3 regions of the Streptomyces sp. NPDC092369 genome follow, and region 3 is predicted to be linked to each of the others. Evidence: riboswitches for the same ligand, from Rfam matches in the RefSeq annotation. Region 3 holds a riboswitch; each other region holds the start of a gene.
The links. A riboswitch is a leader RNA that binds a small molecule or an ion and turns the genes downstream of it on or off. The one in region 3 is predicted to bind cyclic di-AMP.
Positions count from the first base shown of each region.

Region 1 (6,284 bases), on a different contig from region 3:
CGGCGGCATCGTGCACTGCGCGACCGACTGGGAGCCGTACGCCGAACAGATGCTCGACGTACTGAGTGCGCACCCGGAGTTCGAGAACACCGCGCCCGACGGCGGTTTCGCGCCGCGTCCGGAGTTCCGGCCGCTGACCCGTTTCGAGGGCCAGGGGCTGGAGAAGGGACATGTCGTGAACGACCTGCTCTTCCGTCGCGTACAGCATCGCGAAGAGCCCAGTGACCAGGACCGCGAAGAGCGACACAACTACCCACCCCCCACCGGCGCCTGAAGCCTCCGCGCAGGCAGCGCCCTCCCTCGTTAGGGTCAATGCCGTGGCCACGTGTCCCCCGTACCCGACGAATCCGCCGTACGCCGGTGGTCCCGCCGGTGCTGCGCTCGGGCACGCCCACTGGTGGCAGCGCAAGTGGGTGCGGTACGGCGCGCTCAGCACCCTGCTCGCGCTCTCCGGGCTCGTCATCCTCGCCCTGGTGCGTCAACAGACCGGCACCGAGGGGTTTCTGGTCGGACTCGGCCTCGCCGTGCTGCCCGTACCGCTCCTCATAGCCGCCTTCCGCTGGCTCGACCGGGTCGAACCGGGCCCGTGGCGCAATCTGCTCTTCGCCTTCGCCTGGGGCGCCTGCGCGGCGGCGCTGATAGCGATCGTCGCCAACAGCTTCGCGACCAGATGGATCGCCACGGCGACCGCGGACCCCTCCAGCGCGGACACCCTCGGCGCGACGGTGATAGCGCCGATCGTCGAGGAGTCGGCCAAGGCCGCGGCCGTCCTGCTCCTCTTCCTGTTCCGGCGCCGGGACTTCACGGGGATCGTCGACGGGGTGGTGATAGCCGGCGTCACCGCCACCGGCTTCGCGTTCACCGAGAACATCCTCTACCTCGGCACCGCCTTCGGCACCGACCAGCTGACCGGCGACCGCGGCATCGCCTCCGTCACCGCGGCGACCTTCTTCGTCCGCATCATCATGTCGCCGTTCGCGCACCCCCTCTTCACCGTCTGCACCGGCATCGGCTTCGGCATCGCCGCGCTCTCGGGGGACCGCCAGCACCTGCGCCGCGTCCTCGCCCCGCTGTCGGGACTGCTGCTCGCGATGGGCATGCACGCGATCTGGAACAGCTCGTCGACGTTCGGCGAGTACGGGTTCTTCGGGGTCTACGCCGCGTTCATGGTGCCCTCGTTCGGGCTGCTGACCTGGCTGGTCATCTGGACCAGGCAGCGCGAGCTGCGGACCGTGCGCGAGGAGCTGCCCGCCTACACGATGGCCGGCTGGCTCACCCCCGCCGAGCCGTTCGCCCTCGGCTCGATGCGCGCCCGCCGCCTCGCCCGCGACTACGCCACCCGCCACTACGGCAAGCCCGCGGCGAGGGCGGTCGCCCAGTACGAGGCGTACGCGACCTCCCTGGCCTTCCTGCGGCACCGGGGGCGCCGCGGCCGGGCCGGTGCCGACTTCGTCGTACGGGAGAGGGAACTGCTCGCCGAGTTGTGGCGCCGCAAGGACGTGGCCCGTCCGGCGCTGGACTACGCGGCCAGGGCGACGGCCCCGCCGGTCGCGGTGACCGCCCCGCCCTGGCCGGTGCACGGGGTGTACGGGTATCCGGCGCAGCCCGCCTATCCGGCGTCGCCGTATCCCGCGTACAACCCGTATCAGCCGTAAATCAATCGCGTAGAGCCACGGATCGGTCAGGCCGACGCCTGCGTCAGGCGGCTGATCTCCGTCTCCGTCAGGGTCAGGTCCGCCACCGCCAGCAGCGCCGGCAGCTGGTCCAGCGTGCGCGCGGACGCGATCGGCGCGGCCACCGTCGGCTGGGCGGCGAGCCAGGCCAGGGCCACGGTCGCGACCTGCGCGTCATGGGCGGCGGCGATCTCGTCGAGGGCGGTCAGGACGCGCAGGCCCCGCTCCGACTCCGCGTAGGCGCCGGCGCGGCCCGCCCGCGCGCTCTCGACCGTCGTACCGGGCCGGTACTTGCCGGTGAGGAAGCCGGCGGCCAGGGCGAAGTAGGGGACGGCGGCGAGGCCCGCGGTGGCGGCGATGTCCCGCAGCTCGCCCTCGTAGGTGTCGCGGGAGACGAGGTTGTAGTGGGGCTGGATGGCCACGTACCGGGCCAGGTTCTCGCGGTCGGAGAACTCCAGGGACTCCCGCAGCCGCTCCGGCGTGATGTTGGAGACGGCGATGTTGCGCACCTTGCCCGCCCGCACCAGCTCGTCGAGCGCGCCGATGATCTCCTCGACCGGCACCTCGGGCTGGTCGAAGTGGGTGTAGTAGAGGTCGATGTAGTCGGTGTCCAGGCGGCGCAGCGAGGCGTCGGCGGCGGCCTTGATGTTCGCGCCGGACAGGCCCTTGTACTCGGGGTGCTGGCTGACCTTGGTGGCGATGACGACATCGGAGCGGTTGCCGCGGGCCTTGACCCACTTGCCGATGATCGTCTCGGACTCGCCGCCCGAGTTGCCCTCGATCCAGGACGAGTAGGAGTCGGCGGTGTCGACGAAGTTGCCGCCTGCCGCCGTGTAGGCGTCCAGGACGGCGAAGGAGGTCGCCTCGTCCGCCGTCCAGCCGAAGACGTTGCCGCCGAGGGAGAGGGGGAAGACCTCCAGGTCGGAGGAGCCGAGCTTGCGCAGTGAAGTCATGCTTCACATCAACGCCCACCCTGGAGGCCGGTCTTCCGTGAAAGCCGCAAAGTTCCCGTAAACAAGCGGAGTCCGCTGTTCCGGGAACCTGGCGACGACTGCCGGCGCCTATGGGTGGCGCCCTGTGTCAGGGGGTGAGGCCCTTGCTGCGCAGCCACGTCATCGGGTCGATGCCGTCGGCCTGGCCGTTCGGGTGCACCTCCAGGTGCAGGTGCGCGCCGGTCACGTTGCCGGTGGCGCCCACGCGGCCGATGACATCGCCGGTGGCGACCTTCTGGCCCACGCTCACGCCGATCGACGACTGGTGGCAGAACCACAGCTCCGTACCGTCGTCGAGGGTGAGGATCGTGCGGTAGCCGTACGAGCCCGCCCAGCCGGCCTCCGTGACCGTGCCGCTGTGGATGGCCTTGATGAGCGTGCCCGTGGGGGCGGCGAAGTCGAGGCCCGTGTGGTACCCGGAGGACCACAGGGAACCGGCCTGCCCGAAGGTGCCGGTGATCGTGTACGAGGCGACCGGCAGCCGGTACTGCGTGGCCAGCTCCACCAGTTTCGCGGCCTCGGCCTTCTTCTTGGCCTCCGCCTCCGCCTTCTTCTTCGCGGCGGCGGCCTTGGCGGCAGCGGCCTTCTCCGCCTTCGCGGCGGCCTCGTCGACCTGCTTGGAGAGGGAGGCCTCGGTGGCGTACTGGACCTTGCTGTCGACCTGGACGCGCTGCGACTCGGCCTGCGCCATGATGCGGTCGCGCAGCACCTCGCCGGCATCCTTGGTGCCCTGCGCGGTCTCCGTGGAGGTCACGCCGACGCTGCTGAGCGCGGTCGCGGACCCCTTGACGGCGGGGCTGGAGGTCTCGCCGAAGACCGAGCCGACGTTGGGCAGGTCGGGCACGGAGATGGAGACCGGCGGCTTGCCGGTGTTGGCGCTGGCCATGCCGCCCGCGCCGACGGCGGCTATGACACCGACGCCCAGAACCGTGGAGCTGCGGGCGAGTCCCCCGCCGCGCTGCTTGGAGACGCGGTGGCGACCGCGGTTGGGGCGGACGGAATCCTCGGTGGGGTTCCATTCCTCCCAAGGGCCCTCGTCGGTGCGGGGTCCGCCGTAGCCGAAGATCTCGTTGTCACGCTGGCTCGGCACGAACGGGGCCGCCGGGGCAGGGGGGTTGGACGCCACCTGGGCGTACTCCTTCCTTCCTTCTCGCCTACCGGGTTAGCTGACGGGTTCGGAGCAGGAAGGTCTCCTACGCGCGTAAACCGGTCGTGCGTACACGACGGACTACGTGCGATTCACCCCAAGTTGGTGGTTCCCCGGTTCCCTTGCGGGATTCGGCACGTGCGCACGGAGCCGACTCTTGTGACGGCTGGGACGACCGCGCTGCGTTATCGAACGTTAATAGACACGGGGTGGGGATTCCAAGCTGTTCGGCTTGATCATTAACGTTTTCACGCAGGACGTTCAGGCCATGACCGGTGAAATTCGGGCGAGTTGACCAAGCCCGGGAATGCCTGGAGGTGTTGACGGTATGTCAGTTGCTGCGCGGAGGGCGTTCACCTGCTCACCGGGCGTGACAACAGCCGAAGTGAGGAGCGGGACGCGCGCGGGAAAAGACTCAGGGCCGGAGTCCGATGATCCGGACTCCGGCCCTGGGCCGTTGGTAGCGGGGACAGGATTTGAACCTGCGACCTCTGGGTTATGAGCCCAGCGAGCTACCGAGCTGCTCCACCCCGCGCCGTTGTGTTCTCCACTGTACGCCATTCGCGGGACGGGAGTGACCAAGGAGCAGCCGGGCCGGTCAGGCGGCCGGGTTTCCGGCGTGGGTCAGGGTCTCCCAGGAGACGAAGAGATCGTCGGTACCGGCCGGGCGGGTCTCCTCGGCCAGCTTGTGGGCGGCGGGGACGGAGCCGCCGAGCCGGTCCTCCAGGTGGTTGAGGGCGACCTCCAGGTCGGGACCCATGTTCCGGTCGACCTTGCCACCGCACAGCCACGCGGGCGGGTTCTCGCCCAGCTGGTAGCGGGCATGGAGGGCGAGGGCCGCGGTCAGCCGGTCCTTGACCTCGCCGTACAGGTCGACGCCCTGGTGCCAGGCCGTCTCGGCGATGTGCGCGGTGGCGGCGAGCGAGTAGCCGACGTGCTTGAAGTTGCGGCAGGTCTCCTGCGCGACGCCGTCCTTGTACGTCCCCTGCCTGAACCAGTACGTCGTCAGCTTCTGCGGCGTGTTCATGGTCGAGCCGGCCACGGTGAGCGGGACCTTGCCGTCCTTCTCCAGGTAGAAGTAGGCGGGCACACGGTCGCGGAAACGGGCCAGGGCGGCGTCGAAGGCCTTGTGGTCGTTGGTGAAGACGGCGATGCCGATCGCCGCGTCGGTCATCGCGAGGTCCCAGTTGCCGTTGTAGTCGGGCAGCTTCTCGGTGACGAGCGGCTGATAGGCGGTCCGCAGCATCCTCTCGAACCGCGCCACCCGGTCGGCAGGCCACCCGGCCCCCGGCGCGTACCGCACGATCTCCGCCGCGCGCGTCCATGTCGACCCGGCCCACGCGGTCTGCAGCCCCGCGTCCTCCTCGGAGTGCCGCTTGATCTTCGCCGACCAGGCGTCCATGATCTCGCGCGCCTTGAGCGCGTGCTCCTGCTTGCCGGTGACGCTGAAGAGCAGTGCCTGCGTGTACGCGGCGATCGCGTCCTCCCGCTCCTCCACACACCCCTGCGCGACCTTCCCGCCCCAGGGACAGTCGACGTTCTCGTACGGCTCGGGCCGGTACTTGTACGACCCGTACTTGCTGTCGCGCATCGCCAGGAACGCCTTCAGCCACGGCTGCTTCCCGGCGGTCACGTTCTTTCGTACGGAGTCCAGCTGCGCCTTGCTGACGAGCACGCCGGGGTGGGTGAACGTGGCGTCCGGGGGGAGGGCGCGGGCCATGGTCCGGGTACCGGTGTCCGTGCTGCCGCACGAGGCGAGGGTCACGGCGAGAAGGGGCGCGATCAGGAGCACGGCGGCTCGTTTTCGGGATGGCCTCACTGCTACCAGTACCTCCGCTTGTGTCCGTTCGGGGTCTCTCGCAGAGTGACCGCTCGGGGAGTGGGGCGCAGGATCTGTTGGGCCGATCGGACCGACGGAGCAGTGGTGCGGACGTCAGGCCAGGAGGTGGGAGTTGGGCGCCTTCGCCCGCTCCTCGTACTCCGGGATCACGACCACCTCGGCACCCTCCGCCGCCAGCAACCCGTTCCCGTCCGCCGCCGTCACGAAGGTGTCCGGCTCGCGCCACGCCGTCACCACCCGGCGTACCCCCGCGTCGAGGATGAGCCGGGCGCAGGGCTTGGGGCGGGAGGCCCGGTGGGCGCAGGGTTCGAGACTGCTGTAGATCGTGGCGGAGGCGAGACGCGGGTCGGTGGGGGCGAGCTTGGCCAGGGCCGCCTCCTCGGCGTGGACCACCGGGTCGCCGTCCTCGCGGGAGTGGCCGCGGGCCAGTTCCGTGCCGTCGGCGGCGACCACGACCGCGCCGACGCTGAAGGCGGTGTCGGAGGGCGGGCACTGGGTGGCCAGTTCGCAGGCGAGGCGGAGCCAGTGGTGGTCGGCGGCGGTGGGGAGGGGGCCGGTGCCGGGGGCGGTGGGCTCGTAGCGCATGAGGACGACGTCCTCGATCCGCCGGGTTTCGAGGAGTCGGAGGCGAC
Region 1 covers NZ_JBIVQP010000005.1:19,805-26,088, forward strand. Annotated here, with positions in the region: gene trmB (tRNA (guanosine(46)-N7)-methyltransferase TrmB) at 1-274, shown strand, start outside; gene ACIQI8_RS28320 (PrsW family intramembrane metalloprotease) at 318-1,655, shown strand; gene ACIQI8_RS28325 (aldo/keto reductase) at 1,682-2,626, opposite strand; gene ACIQI8_RS28330 (M23 family metallopeptidase) at 2,754-3,791, opposite strand; cyclic di-AMP (ydaO/yuaA leader) riboswitch at 3,802-3,959, opposite strand; tRNA gene ACIQI8_RS28335 (tRNA-Met) at 4,271-4,347, opposite strand; gene ACIQI8_RS28340 (alginate lyase family protein) at 4,411-5,532, opposite strand; gene ACIQI8_RS28345 (dihydrofolate reductase family protein) at 5,746-6,284, opposite strand, start outside.
Region 1: it holds a riboswitch for cyclic di-AMP, as region 3 does, so the genes downstream of both, ACIQI8_RS28330 (M23 family metallopeptidase) here and ACIQI8_RS35470 (NlpC/P60 family protein) in region 3, are expected to answer to the same signal.

Region 2 (6,284 bases), on a different contig from region 3:
ACCGGACGCTGGCCCGCGCGGAGGCCGACGGCACGACCCCCCGGGCCGCCGCCCACGCCATCGTCGCGGACCGGCTGCCGGTGATCGCCGAGCGGTTCGGCTGGTACCGCTGACGGAGTCCCCGCCCGGTCGGTGTGAACTCCGAAGGGGTGCGGCGACGTTGGCCCTCAGCGCCGGGGGCGACACCGGGGAGACGTCGTCCCGCGTGAACGGAATAAGGTGACCACGTGGCGAGAGTGCGGTTGAGCGTGGCCGAGCGGCGCGAGGAGTTGCTGCGGGCCGCCATCGAGCAGATCGAGGTACGGGGCGTGGCGGCGGTCAGGATCGCCGACGTGGCCTCGGCGCTCGGCGTGAGCAACGCGCTGGTGCTCTATCACTTCTCCACGAAGGAGAAGCTGGTCGCCGCCGCCTTCACGTACGCGGCCGAGGACGACCTCGCCCATCTGCGCAAGCTGCTCGGCCGCCGCACCACGGCGCTACGCCGACTGCGCTCGGCGGTGCGCTGGTACGCGCCGACCGGCCCGGCCAAGGGCTGGCGGCTGTGGATCGAGGGCTGGGCCGCGGCACTGCGCGAGCCCGCGCTGCGGGAGGTCACCGGGGACCTGGACCGGCAGTGGAAGGCCGCGCTCGCCGAGGTCATCGCGGAGGGCGTGGCTGCCGGCGAGTTCCAGTGTCCCGACCCGCACGGCACGGCTCTGCGCCTGACGGCGCTGCTCGACGGGCTCGCCGTCCAGCTGACGTCGTACCCCGGCGCCGTGCCGCGGGCACGGGCGCAGGAGTGGGTGGACGAGGCGGTGGCCCGGGAACTGGGCCTCGCGCAGGAGGCGTTGACCGCTTCGGAGCGATGAATTCCACACGGTCGCTCCGCTGCTTCGGGCCGACCACCTCAATGCTCCAGCGGTGCGGGCCGCGCCGTTTCAGGTCGGCACGGCCCGCACCGCTGGCATCGTTCAGGCCACCCGGGCGATCCGGGACTTGATGTCGTCCGGGGACAGCGCGCCCTTCGCCGTGACGTGGTCGCCCGACGACTCGCCGCGCAGCCGCCGCCCGATCCACGGCACCAGGTACTCGCGCGCCCAGTGCACGTCGTCCCGCCGGACCTCCAGGGTGCCGCGGGGCGGCAGCGGGGGCCAGGCCTGTTCGGGGTCGGCCGGCACTTCGAGACCGAGCACCTGACCCGCGCGCAGCGCCACGCGCGTGTGCCCCTCGGGCGAGAGGTGCAGCCGGTCGCCGTCCCAGGCCCGGCGGTCCTGGATGGTCTTCAGGGACCACAGGTCGAGCACGGGACAGCCGTATCGGTCCGCGACCGCGCGCACATGTCCGTTGTAGGTGGCGATCTTGCCGCGCAGATGCTTGAGCACGGGGACGCCACGGGTGTCGAAGCCGGTCGTCACCAGGACGGTGCCGGCCGCCTCGGTGAGTCGGGCGATCGCCAGCTCGAAGCGCTCGGCGACCTCGTCGGGGTCGGTGCCGGGCCGGATGATGTCGTTGCCGCCGGCGCTGAAGGAGATCAGGTCCGGGGCGAGTTCGAGGGCCTGCGGAAGCTGGTCCGCCACGATCTGGTCTAGCAGCTTTCCGCGTACGGCGAGGTTGTTGTACGTGAAGTGGCCCTCGGGCTCCCGGTCCGCGAGCAGCACCGCGAACCGGTCGGCCCAACCGACCATCGCCCCGTCGGGGCCGGGGTCGCCGACGCCTTCGGTGAAGCTGTCCCCCACCGCAACGTACGACCCGATCACTGATCTGCCGTCATTCTTCGAATCGTCTGCCACAAGCGAACATGATTCACCTTCGAATGTGACCTACGCGACCGTAGGAAAGGGTTGACGTGCGGTGAGATAAGCCACTCCTAAAGTGTTCGCCAAACCAGGAATAGCTTTCCCGCCAGGGCTGTTGACGGCGGGAACGCCACAGCGACAGGCGGATCACGTCATACCGAAGGCCGGACCCGGGGATCGGGATCCGACCTTCGGCAGCGTGTCAGGCAGGTGGCTCAGGGGCGCGTCAGCCGACGGCGACACCCTTCGTACGGAGGTAGGCGACGGGGTCCACGTCGGAGCCGTAGTCCGGGGTCGTACGGATCTCGAAGTGCAGGTGGGGTCCGGTGACGTTGCCGGTCGCGCCGGAGAGGCCGATCTGCTGGCCCTCGGTCACGGTCTGGCCGGCCGAGACGGAGAGCTGCGAGAGGTGGGCGTACTGGGCGTAGTAGCCGTCGTTCAGCTTGATGACGACCTGGTTGCCGTACGCGCCGCCCCAGCCCGCGGAGACGACCGTGCCCGCGGCCACGGCCTTGAGCGAGGTGCCGGTCGGGACGACGAAGTCGACGCCCGTGTGGTAGCCGCTGGACCACATGCTGCCGGCCACGCGGTAGCCGGTGCCGATGGTGGCGCCGGTGACCGGGAGCGTGTAGCCGCTGGAGCTGGTGGCGGAGTCGGCGGACTGCGTGCTCGTCGAGTTCGAGGAGGCCTGGCTGTCCGAGGAGGAGCTCTTCGAGGAGGAGTCCTTCGAGGACGAGGAACCGGAATCCTTCGAGGCCGACGAAGAAGAGGGCGCGGACTCGGTGGTGCGGGTCGCGGCCTTCTTGCCGAGCGTGAGCTTGAGGCCGGGGTGGATGAGCGACGGGTCGTCGCCGACGGCCTCGCGGTTGTCCGAGTACAGCTTCTGCCAGCCGCCGGTGACGTTCTCCTCGTCGGCGATCTTCGCGAGCCAGTCACCGGATCGCACCGAATAGGTGCGCACGCCTTCGGTGTTGGCCGTGCTCTTCTTGGCGGACTTCTGTGCCGTCGACTTCTGCTGGACCGACGCCTTCTCGACATCCGGAAGCGACTGGACGGCCTTTTCGGATACCGCCTGGGAAGCCGATTCCGAGGTGGCCGCGTGGGCGCCGGTGGCCCCCATGAGCGGGAGGGCGAGCGCGGCGCCCCCGGTGCCGGCGACGGCGATGGTGCGGGTCAGGCGCTGGGACTTGGGGCGGCGGTGCTTACCCTTCGCGGGCATGACGAATTCCTCTCCGGCGCCTGCGAGGTGAGCTGTCGGGTGCGAGCTGGAGATGCCCGGCCGCGCTTTTCGGCACGGCTTTACCCCAAGCCTCTTCCGGAGACCGGAACAGGCGGTTGTACCTGTGGGTCCCCCGCTCCTGCCGTTCACGGGTGAGTTGTGCGGACTCCGGTCGGCGGCAGGATTGGGCGTCCGTCCGGATTGGTGGCGAACGTAAGCGACCAGGACGCAAAGGAACAAGTAGAGGTTCCCTGTGCATACGATTCTCTTGATCCCCTGCGAGAATTCGCGGTCACGCTGCGTGAATTAAGGACCTGCCACCAGGCACAAACACCCTTGAAAAGCACGCGCATTACGTGGACATGCAGAACCACGCACGGTCACGGATATGACGCTCCTCACGTGACGCCACCCCAGTCCGCCTTATTCCAGAGCGAGTTGGAACGAAGGCGAACCAAGGCGCCAATTCGGACAGAAGAGTCAGATGCGACGCAGTCGGAGAACCGTCGCATCGAGGTCACCGCGCAGACCGACCCGAAGTCCGTGATGCAGCAGTACGGCCCCCCTGTGCACTTCGCCCGTTTCGAGGCATTCGTACGACGCGGCCGGGTCCAGTCCGCGCAGCCGCAGCGCGGGCACGGGCTCGCCGTAGCTCTGCGCCTGGAGCCAGGCGAGGACCACGGACTCGTCCCCGAGCACGTACTGGACGGCACTGAGCCCGCCCTGCGGGGCCCGCAGCCGGTAGAGGTCACCGCGCTGCACGAGCGGCCGGATCTCCTTGTACAGAGCCACCCAGCCGCCCGCCTCGGCCAGCTCCTCCTCGGTCCACTTGGTGAGGTCGCCGCCGACGCCCAGCACGCCCGCCATGGAGCTCACGAACCGGAAGCGCAGCGAGCTGACCCGGTCGTTGAGCTGGGTGTTGGGGCTGTCGGTGACCCAGGCGGCCATCACGCGCGCGGGGTGGATCTGGGTGAAGCCGTGCTGGATGGCGAGCCGGTCGAGCGGGTCGGTGTTGTCCGAGGTCCACACCTCGTCCGTGCGGCTCATGATCCCGAGGTCGATCCGGCCGCCGCCGCCCGAGCAGGACTCGAAGGAGACCCCCGGATGGGCCGCCCGCAGCCGGTCCAACAGGGCGTACAGCGCGCGCACGTGGTCGATCCACAGCCGCTGCGGGTACGCCTCGCCGGGCCAGCCGGCGTCGGTGAAGCAGCGGTTGAAGTCCCACTTGACGTAGTCGATCGGGGCGCTGGAGAGGATGGCGTCGAGCTTCTCCCAGAGGTACTCCTGGACGTCCGGCCGGGCCAGGTTGAGTACGAGCTGATTGCGGAACTCCGTCCGCTTTCGTCCCGGTTGGAACTGCACCCAGTCGGGGTGCGCGCGGTACAGGTCGCTGTCCGCGTTGACCATCTCGGGCTCGACCCAGATGCCGAACTGCATGCCGAGCGCGTGCACCTCGTCGGCGAGCGGCTTGAGGCCGGCCGGGAAGCGGTCGGGGTTGGGCGTCCAGTCGCCGAGTCCGGCCCGGTCGTTCACGCGCTTGCCGAACCAGCCGTCGTCGACCACGAACAGCTCGACACCGATCGCCGCGGCCTGCCGGGCGAGGGCGCCCTGCTGCTCCTCGGAGATGTCGAACTCGGTGGCCTCCCAGGAGTTGAACAGCACCGGCCGGTCCCGGTCCGCGTCCGGGATGACGTACGCCCGCTGGTAGGCGTGCCAGGCACGGCTCGCGCCGCCGAAGCCGCCGTCGCTCCACAGACCGGCGAAGACGGGAGTCGTGAACGACTCCCCGGCCGCCAGGCGCAGCAGCCCGGACTCGTCATAGCCCACACCGCCGTTGATCTGCACGCGCGCGTCGGGGAGTTGCGCCACCGCGATCCGCCAGGAGCCCGACCACCCGAGCGCGCAGCCGTACACCTCGCCGCGCTCCTCGGTCGCGTCGGTGTCGAGGGCGACCCAGGGCAGGTGCTGGTGGCTGGTGTGGCCGCGGCGGCTGCCGATGACCTTCTCGCCGTAGGTGAGCGGTGCCGAGGTCAGCTGCGACTCCGCCGCCCACCGGCCGTGCAGGTGCGAGAGCCGCCAGCCCTCGCGGTCGGGCAGCGTCCAGGTGGCCGAGTCGGCGCGCAGCAGCTCCAGGACGGGCCCCTCGTTGTCGAGGCTCACCCAGCGCTCCACGACGTCGTGCCGCATCCGGTAGTGCAGGGTGATCGCGAGCCCGCCGTCCCGGAAGCGCAGCCGCAGTTCACCGTCCTCGCCCTCGTCGGCCTCGTACGCCTCGAACCGCCACTCCGTGCCGCGCCGCTCCTCGGTGCGCACGGACAGGGCGGGCCGGACGAAGCGCGGGCCGCCCTCGACGGGGTACTCCTCGCGGCCGTCGAGCTGCGACTCGAAGCCCCGGTACTCGGGCAGCGGAAGCGCGGCGAGGGCCTCGGCGTCGGCGAGCGCGATCCGCGGGCCCCAGTGCAGATGCAGCAGTACGTCGTCCTCGGCGAGATGGACGGCGTAGCTGCTCAGAGGCCCCGAGAGGAGCCACGTACGACCGTTGTCGGAGATCTCCAGCATCAAGCTTCCACACTTCCCAACAGGTGCGATCAAGGATCAACATCATCAACGGTCATGCGGCCCGAGGCAACGCCTGTGGACAACTCAATGCCCCCGGAACCCGTGTCGTATCGTCGAAGGCGCACCCCGTCGGCCACCCCGCCGAGCCGCGCCGGCCGGGTGGACTGGGAGGAGCCCCCGTGACGCAGCAGATCCCGTCGACCGAGCCCGAGCTGACCGGAGTCCGCAATTTTCGCGACGTGGGCGGGCTGCCGACGGTGGACGGACGGCGGGTGCGGCAGGGCGTGCTCTTCCGCAGCGGGCACCTGGCTCACGCGACCGCGGAGGACGCGGTGTTCCTCTCGTCGCTGGGGCTGCACACGATCTTCGACTTCCGCAACGCGGCCGACCAGAAGCTGGAGGGCCCGGACGTCGAGCTGCCCGGCGTGCTGAACGTGAACCTCCCGCTCACCGACCCGGCTCACGGCGCCGACTTCTGGACGATGGTCCGGGACGGCGAGATCGAGCAGTTGCGCGAGCTCCTCGGCGACGGCAAGGCCGCGAACCGGATGATCAGCTCCTACCGCGACATCATCAAGAGCCGCACCGCCGAGCACGCGCGCGTCCTGCACGCGCTCGCCGAGGACAGCGCGCCCGCGCTGATGCACTGCGCGGCGGGCAAGGACCGCGCGGGCCTGTCCATAGCCGTGACGCTCCTCGCCCTGGGTGTCGAGCGCGAGGCGATCATCGCC
Region 2 covers NZ_JBIVQP010000001.1:1,097,178-1,103,461, forward strand. Annotated here, with positions in the region: gene ACIQI8_RS04905 (Glu/Leu/Phe/Val dehydrogenase dimerization domain-containing protein) at 1-113, shown strand, start outside; gene ACIQI8_RS04910 (TetR/AcrR family transcriptional regulator) at 228-848, shown strand; gene ACIQI8_RS04915 (SGNH/GDSL hydrolase family protein) at 951-1,736, opposite strand; gene ACIQI8_RS04920 (peptidoglycan DD-metalloendopeptidase family protein) at 2,002-2,994, opposite strand; cyclic di-AMP (ydaO/yuaA leader) riboswitch at 2,999-3,168, opposite strand; gene ACIQI8_RS04925 (alpha-galactosidase) at 3,475-5,553, opposite strand; gene ACIQI8_RS04930 (tyrosine-protein phosphatase) at 5,733-6,284, shown strand, end outside.
Region 2: it holds a riboswitch for cyclic di-AMP, as region 3 does, so the genes downstream of both, ACIQI8_RS04920 (peptidoglycan DD-metalloendopeptidase family protein) here and ACIQI8_RS35470 (NlpC/P60 family protein) in region 3, are expected to answer to the same signal.

Region 3 (6,284 bases):
GTCGATGGTCAGGGCGTTGCCGCCGGGCACACTGCCCCGACCGGCGGGGCGGCCGTCGACGAGCAGGTCGTACACGCCGTCCGGGCGGAGCGGGGCGCCGACGTAGACGCGCTTGGTGGGCAGCGTGTCCAACTCGACGGCGGTCGCGCGGGTGCGGAACACCAGCCGCACGCCGGAGGGTTGGGCCTCGACCATGGCCAACTGCGGGTCGTCGCACTGGGCGCGGGCCCGCGCGGGCAGCCGGTGCGGCAGCACCCCGTGCTCGGTGTGCTCGACATCGAGGGCGCCGCGCAGCAGTTCGGCGGTGATGTAGGTGGTGGTCCAGTCGCGCTGGGGGGTGTCCATGGTCTCAACCTGTTGATAGAGGTGGGTGGTTGGTCAGGGCGCCGGCCAGTTCCGCAACAGTGAGTCGAGGGCGTCCAGAGTGCGGGTCCAGCTCTCCTGCGAGTCGGGGGCGCTGTGACTGAACCCGCCCGCCAGCTCCAGACTCACGTACCCGTGAAAGACGCTGCCGAGCAGTCGGACCGCATGTGTCTCGTCGGGTTCCGTCAGGTCGTAGCCGCGCAGGATCGCGCGGGTCATCTGCGCGTGCCGGACGCCGGCGCTCGCGGCGGCCTCCTCGGGGGCCAGCCGCAGTCGGGCCGCGTCGTAGCGGCCGGGGTGGGCGCGGGCGTAGTCGCGGTAGACGTTCGCCAGCGCGACCAGAGCGTCCTTGCCGGCCCGGCCCGCGAGCGCCGCGGCGGCCCGGTCGGCCATCTCCTCCAGGGCGAGCAGCGCGATCCTGGTCCTGAGGTCCTGCGAGCTCTTCACATGCGAGTACAGGCTCGCGACCTTGACGTCGAATCGCCGCGCGAGCGCCGAGACGGTCACGTGCTCGAAGCCGACCTCGTCGGCCAGCTCGGCACCCGCCCGCGCCAGCCGCTCCGCGGACAGTCCCGCACGCACCACAGCCGCTCCTCCCGTTGGGCTTCCGTGCTGCCGAGTATGCGTTTACCTAAACCCTTTAGGCAAATGGCTGCACGATTTAGCCGGACGGGGGAGCGGCTGAGCGGGATGCCGGCGGATACCGGTGGGTGCCGGTGGAGGTCAGACGGGACGCACGGCGATGCGGACCGCGGCCTCCCCGGCGTAGTACACGGACTCCTCGCGTACGCAGGTGCCGGGGCCCGGGGCGTGGACCATCATGCCGTTGCCGGTGTAGATGCCCACGTGGCTGAAGTTGTCGTTGTAGAAGATCAGGTCCCCGGGCCGGCTCTCGGCGAGGGGCACGACCGTACCGGCACTCGCCTGCTCCTGCGCAGCCCGCGGCAGGGCGACCCCCGCAGCCTTCCAGGCGGTCTGGGTGAGACCGGAGTCGTCGTACGAGCCAGGACCGACCGAGCCCCACACGCACGGCCTGCCGATCTGCGCACGGGCGAAGGCGATCGCCCGCTCGGCCTTGCTGCCGACGGCGGGCCCGGTGTCGGCCGGGACGCCGGTGTCGAGGACGCTCGACTGCCAGCTCTGGGCGGGCATCGCGCCGGTGTCGAGCGCGCTCGGCTGCCAGGCCTGGGCGGCCGGCACTCCGGTGTCCAGCACGCTGGGCTGCCAGTTCTGTGCGGGGATCGCGCCGGTGTCGAGGACGCCGGGCTGCCAGGACTGTGCGGGGATCGCCCCGGTGTCCAGCACGCTGGGCTGCCAGTTCTGTGCGGGCATCGACCCCGTCTCGTAGGCGGTCGGCTGCCAGTTCTGTGCCGGTGTCGCGCCGGTGTCCAGGGCGCTCGGCTGCCAGGACTGCGCGGGGATCGTCCCGGTGTCGTACGTGCTGGACTGCCACGTCTGTGCGGGGATCGCCCCGGTGTCGTAGGCGCTCGGCTGCCAGGTCTGGGCGGCCGGCACTCCTGTGTCCAGGACGCTCGGCTGCCGCAGTCGCCACTCCTCCTCGGCCCTGCGCTGGGCCTGCTGCGCCGTGTCGGACCACGGGGCGGCGGCCGGGAGGGGCGCGGCCTCGATCGCGAGGGCCGGTGCGGTCCGCTGTCCGGTGTACCGGGCGAACAGCTCACGGGCCGCGGCGAGCTTGCGCTGGTTGCGCTCCTTGGCCGTCCGGAGCGCAACCTGGCGGGTAGGTGTGGCCGGGGCTGCCGGGGGCAGTCCGCGCAGGACCGCGGGCTGGAGTTCAGGTCGGGGTGTGGAGGCGGCGGCCAGGGCGGGCACCGCGCGGCCCGTCAGTGCCGGGGCCGGGCCCGCGGGCAGCTCCGCGACCGGGCCCGCCGTCAGTTCCGCCACCGGGCGGCCGGTGGGGGCCGCGGGCAGTTGGGGCACGTCACGCCTGCGCTCGATGAGGTCGTCGCCGGGGCGCGCGGGCCGGGGCATTGCGGGGCGGGCGGGCATCCGGTCGGCCGGCAGCACCGCCGGAGCGGTCGGCCCCACCGAGCTGCGGGCCGCGTCGAACCAGCGCCGGGCGACCTTGTCGAGTTCGGGGTCCGAGGTCTGGCGCGGGATGCTGCCGGTCTGGGCGCCGCGGCCTCGGGTGCCCGCGGTCATCGCGCGGGTCGCGTTGAAGTTTCCGGTGTCGCTCTCGGCCCGGTCGTAGAGGGTGCTGACCCGTTGCTGGACCTCTTCGCGGCTCGGGCCGTCATCGGCGGCCTGGGGTGCGGCATCGGCGGTCTGCGAGAACAGGGCCACCGAGGTGAGAGCCGCCGTCGCCAAAGCGGAGTTGCGCATGCCGGGCTGGCCGAAGCCTCCCGCGCGCGGCATTCGTTCCGGCGCCATGGGAGCCGTACTCCTTCCGTACTCCGCCTACCGAGTTAGCTGTCGGGTTCGGGCGGTCACGATGTGGAAGGCATGCCCTACGGCCCTTGCCCCGAAGGGCAGTTGGGCCGATTCACCCCATGAATCGGTGGGTCCCCGGCTCCGGCTGCCACAGGGGCGAGCCGGACTCAGCGGAGGTCGCTCGACCCGACGGGGTCCGCCGGAGAGAGTCACGCGACCTGAGAATCAACTTAACCAACTTGTGTGCCCTGTGTGAAGGTTGAAGCGCGATATGTCCGATACGCTTTTGTGACCTTCGTCTTAATGGACCGTCAGAACTGGTTTCTGTGTACACACAGGTCCCGACCGGCGACTCACCGTGGCCGGAACGGGATCAGGACCCGGATCGTCAACCGGATTCAGGAACCGGCTTCGCGCTCCGCGTCCCGCTGCTTGAGGCGCGCCGCCTCCTTGCGGACCTCGGCCTGAGTGGCGCGCTCCTTCTCCAGCCACTCGGGCGCGTCCTGCTTGATGGCCTCGATCTGCTCGGTGGTGAGCGCCTCGGTGATACCGCCGCGGGCGAGACCCGAGATCGAGATCCCCAGCTTCGCCGCGACCACCGGACGCGGGTGCGGCCCGTCGGCCCGCAGCGCGCGCAGCCACTCGGGCGGATTCGCCTGGAGCTCGTCGAGCGTGGCGCGCGAGACGTCGCCCTCGCGGAACTCGGCGGGGGTGGCTTCGAGGTACACACCCAGCTTCTTCGCCGCGGTGGCGGGCTTCATGGTCTGGGTGCTCTGGTGCGACTTCATGGTGTCCAGGGTATCGATCGTGTGAGAGCCCGCCGACCACGGACGGTAATCTGGCGGGGTGACAGGCTCCGCAGACCCCGAGGCATCCCCCACGTTCCGGCTGGCATACGTCCCGGGAGTGACGCCCGCCAAGTGGGTGCGGGTCTGGAACGAGCGGCTGCCCGACATCCCCCTCGTCCTCAGCCAGGTCGAGGCCGCCCAGGCGCCCGAGCTGCTGCGCGCCGGTGCGGCTGACGCGGCCTTCGTACGGCTGCCGGTCGACCGTACGTTCCTCAGCGCGATCCCCCTCTACACCGAGACGACGGTCGTCGTAATCCCCAAGGACCACGTGATCACGGCGGTGGAGGAGGTGACCGTGGGCGATCTCGCCGACGAGGTCCTCTTCCACCCCCTGGACGACGTCTTCGACTGGGACCGGCCGCCCGGGGAACCCGCCTTCGAGCGCCCCCCGACCACGGTCGACGCCATCGAACTGGTCGCGGCGGGCGTGGGCCTGCTGATCGTGCCCCAGTCCCTGGCCCGGCTCCACCACCGCAAGGACCTCACCTACCGTCCGGTCGTGGACGCCCCGGAGTCGAGCGTGGCCCTGTCCTGGCCCGAGGACGCCACCACCGACCTGGTCGAGGACTTCATCGGCATCGTCCGCGGCCGCACGGCCAACAGCACCCGGGGCCGCAAGGCCGCCGACCCCGAGCCGAAGACGAGGCGAGCCGAACCGACCACCGCCCGTCGCAAGCCCGCGACGCCCTCGAAGCCGACGGCCCGCGGTGGCCGGGGCGGTACGGGCGGTGGTGCCAGGGGCGGTGGCGCCAAGGGCGGTGGCAGGCGGGGCAAGCCGCGCGGCCGGTCCTAGTCCACGTCTCCTCAGGACAGGTCTGGCCGCTTACGGGACGAAGACGGCCCTCTCCGCCGTGCCGACGACCTTCGCCCCGTCGCTTCCGCCAAGCAGCCCGCCGGTCACCCACGCGTCCACCGTCGACCGCACCCGCGCCACGAGCGCACCCTTGTCACCGAACGGCGCTCCGGCCCAGATCTCGTCCAGCAACGTCGTGCCGTCGGCCTTCACCGGATTGGCCACGCCGGAGTCGGTGTTCCCGAGGACGACTCTCGGCTCCACGCGCCTGAAGTAGGCATGGGTCGGATCCTCCGTCCCCTCGAAGAAGGGGGCGAACTCGATGCCGTCCAACGTGTAGTGGAGGGGCCTGTCGGTCACGGGGGCGAGGGACGGCAGCAGATCACCCGACAGACCGGCGTTTCGGTAAAGACCCAACTCCAGGTAATCCGTGGCCGAGTCGCGGGCGACCAGGTTGACCGGACCGTGGAAGAGGGTCTGGAGGGTCGGATCGTCCAGCGCCTTTTCGACCCGGAGCCGGAAGGGCACGGCGACGCGCACGGTGTCCCCGGCACGCCACTTCCGGGACACGGCGAAATAGCTGCCGGGTGTCGGACTCCCGGGCGCCGCCCGCCCGTTGACCGTGACGCGGAAGCCGGCCGTCGCCCAGGACGGCACCCGTATCCGCAGTTCGAAGGTCGCGGCGCCGTCCCCGACGGTGAGAGTGGTGCCCTGCTCGCGGGGATAGTCGGTCGTCTGGGTGACCGTGACTCCCTTGTCCGCCCAGGTCAGTCGGGACGGGCTGAACAGGTTGACGTACAGGGCGCTGCCGTCGGACGCGGCGAAGTACACCGAGTCCTGGTACTTGGTGGCGCTCTCCATGCCGGTGCCCTCGCAGCAGGTCGTGCCCTGCTTGGGCGTGTAGTCGCGCACATGCCCCGGCGTCAGCCCGATGAAGTAGGTGACGAGCGGCTTCTCGGCGTCCGCCGTGTCCTGCTTGGAGCCCAACACCTGGTTGTAGAGGGCCCGTTCGTAGTAGTCCAGGTACTTGGAGTCCTGCTCGTGGAAGAACAGCGTCCGGCTGAGCTTCAGCAGGTTGTACGCGCAGCACGTCTCCGCTGTGGTCGCTGCGATCGTGCCCGCGATCACGTCCCGCGCCTTCCAGAACTCGCCGGTGCTGGTGCCGCCGATGCCGTACATGCGATGCGGTACGGCCATGCCCCAGAAGTTCTTCGCCGCGGTCAGGTAGCGCTCCTCGCCCGTCGCGTCGTACAGGCGGACCAGGCCGGTGAAGATCGGGATGTGCTGGTTGGCGTGCAGTCCGTCGAGCGTGTCGGTGTTCGCGGCGCAGGCGTCGATCAGCCTGTCGAGGTCGAAGAGGCGGGCCAGCGCCAGGTGTTGGGCCGTTCCGGTGAGCGCGTGCAGATCGCAGATCGCCTCGACGACGCCCCCGAACTCGCCGCTGGAGAAGATGCCCCACATCCGTTGCAGAGTGGCGGCGGGCAGCACGGACAGACGCGCGTACATCCAGTCACCCATGCCGGACGCGAGGTCCAGCGCCCGGCCGTCGCCCGTGGCGGTGTAGGCGTCCAGCAGGCCGCGGAGGATCTTGTGCGCGGTGTAGTAGGGCGCCCACACCCTCGTGTAGTCGCTGCCGGTCATCGACTCCAGCAGGATGAACTGCGTCTCCGGGTACGCGGCCAGGAATCCGGGATGGCTCGGGCCGCCCCACGTACGGCGCAGCGTGGCGGTCAGACCGCGCCCGGAGCCGTCCGCGAAGCTGCCGCCACCGCTCTCGTCGAAGGCGTACGAGGCCAGGTCCCCGCGACCGGCCGAGCTGTCCGCTGCCCGGCTGCCCTGCAACTCGGCGATCTCGGCGGCGGACAGGGTGCGCGACCAGACGTCGAACCCGC
Region 3 covers NZ_JBIVQP010000007.1:84,368-90,651, reverse strand. Annotated here, with positions in the region: gene ACIQI8_RS35480 (GDSL-type esterase/lipase family protein) at 1-345, opposite strand, end outside; gene ACIQI8_RS35475 (TetR/AcrR family transcriptional regulator) at 379-948, opposite strand; gene ACIQI8_RS35470 (NlpC/P60 family protein) at 1,087-2,751, opposite strand; cyclic di-AMP (ydaO/yuaA leader) riboswitch at 2,760-2,934, opposite strand; gene ACIQI8_RS35465 (DUF5997 family protein) at 3,150-3,539, opposite strand; gene ACIQI8_RS35460 (LysR family substrate-binding domain-containing protein) at 3,598-4,392, shown strand; gene ACIQI8_RS35455 (beta-L-arabinofuranosidase domain-containing protein) at 4,423-6,284, opposite strand, start outside.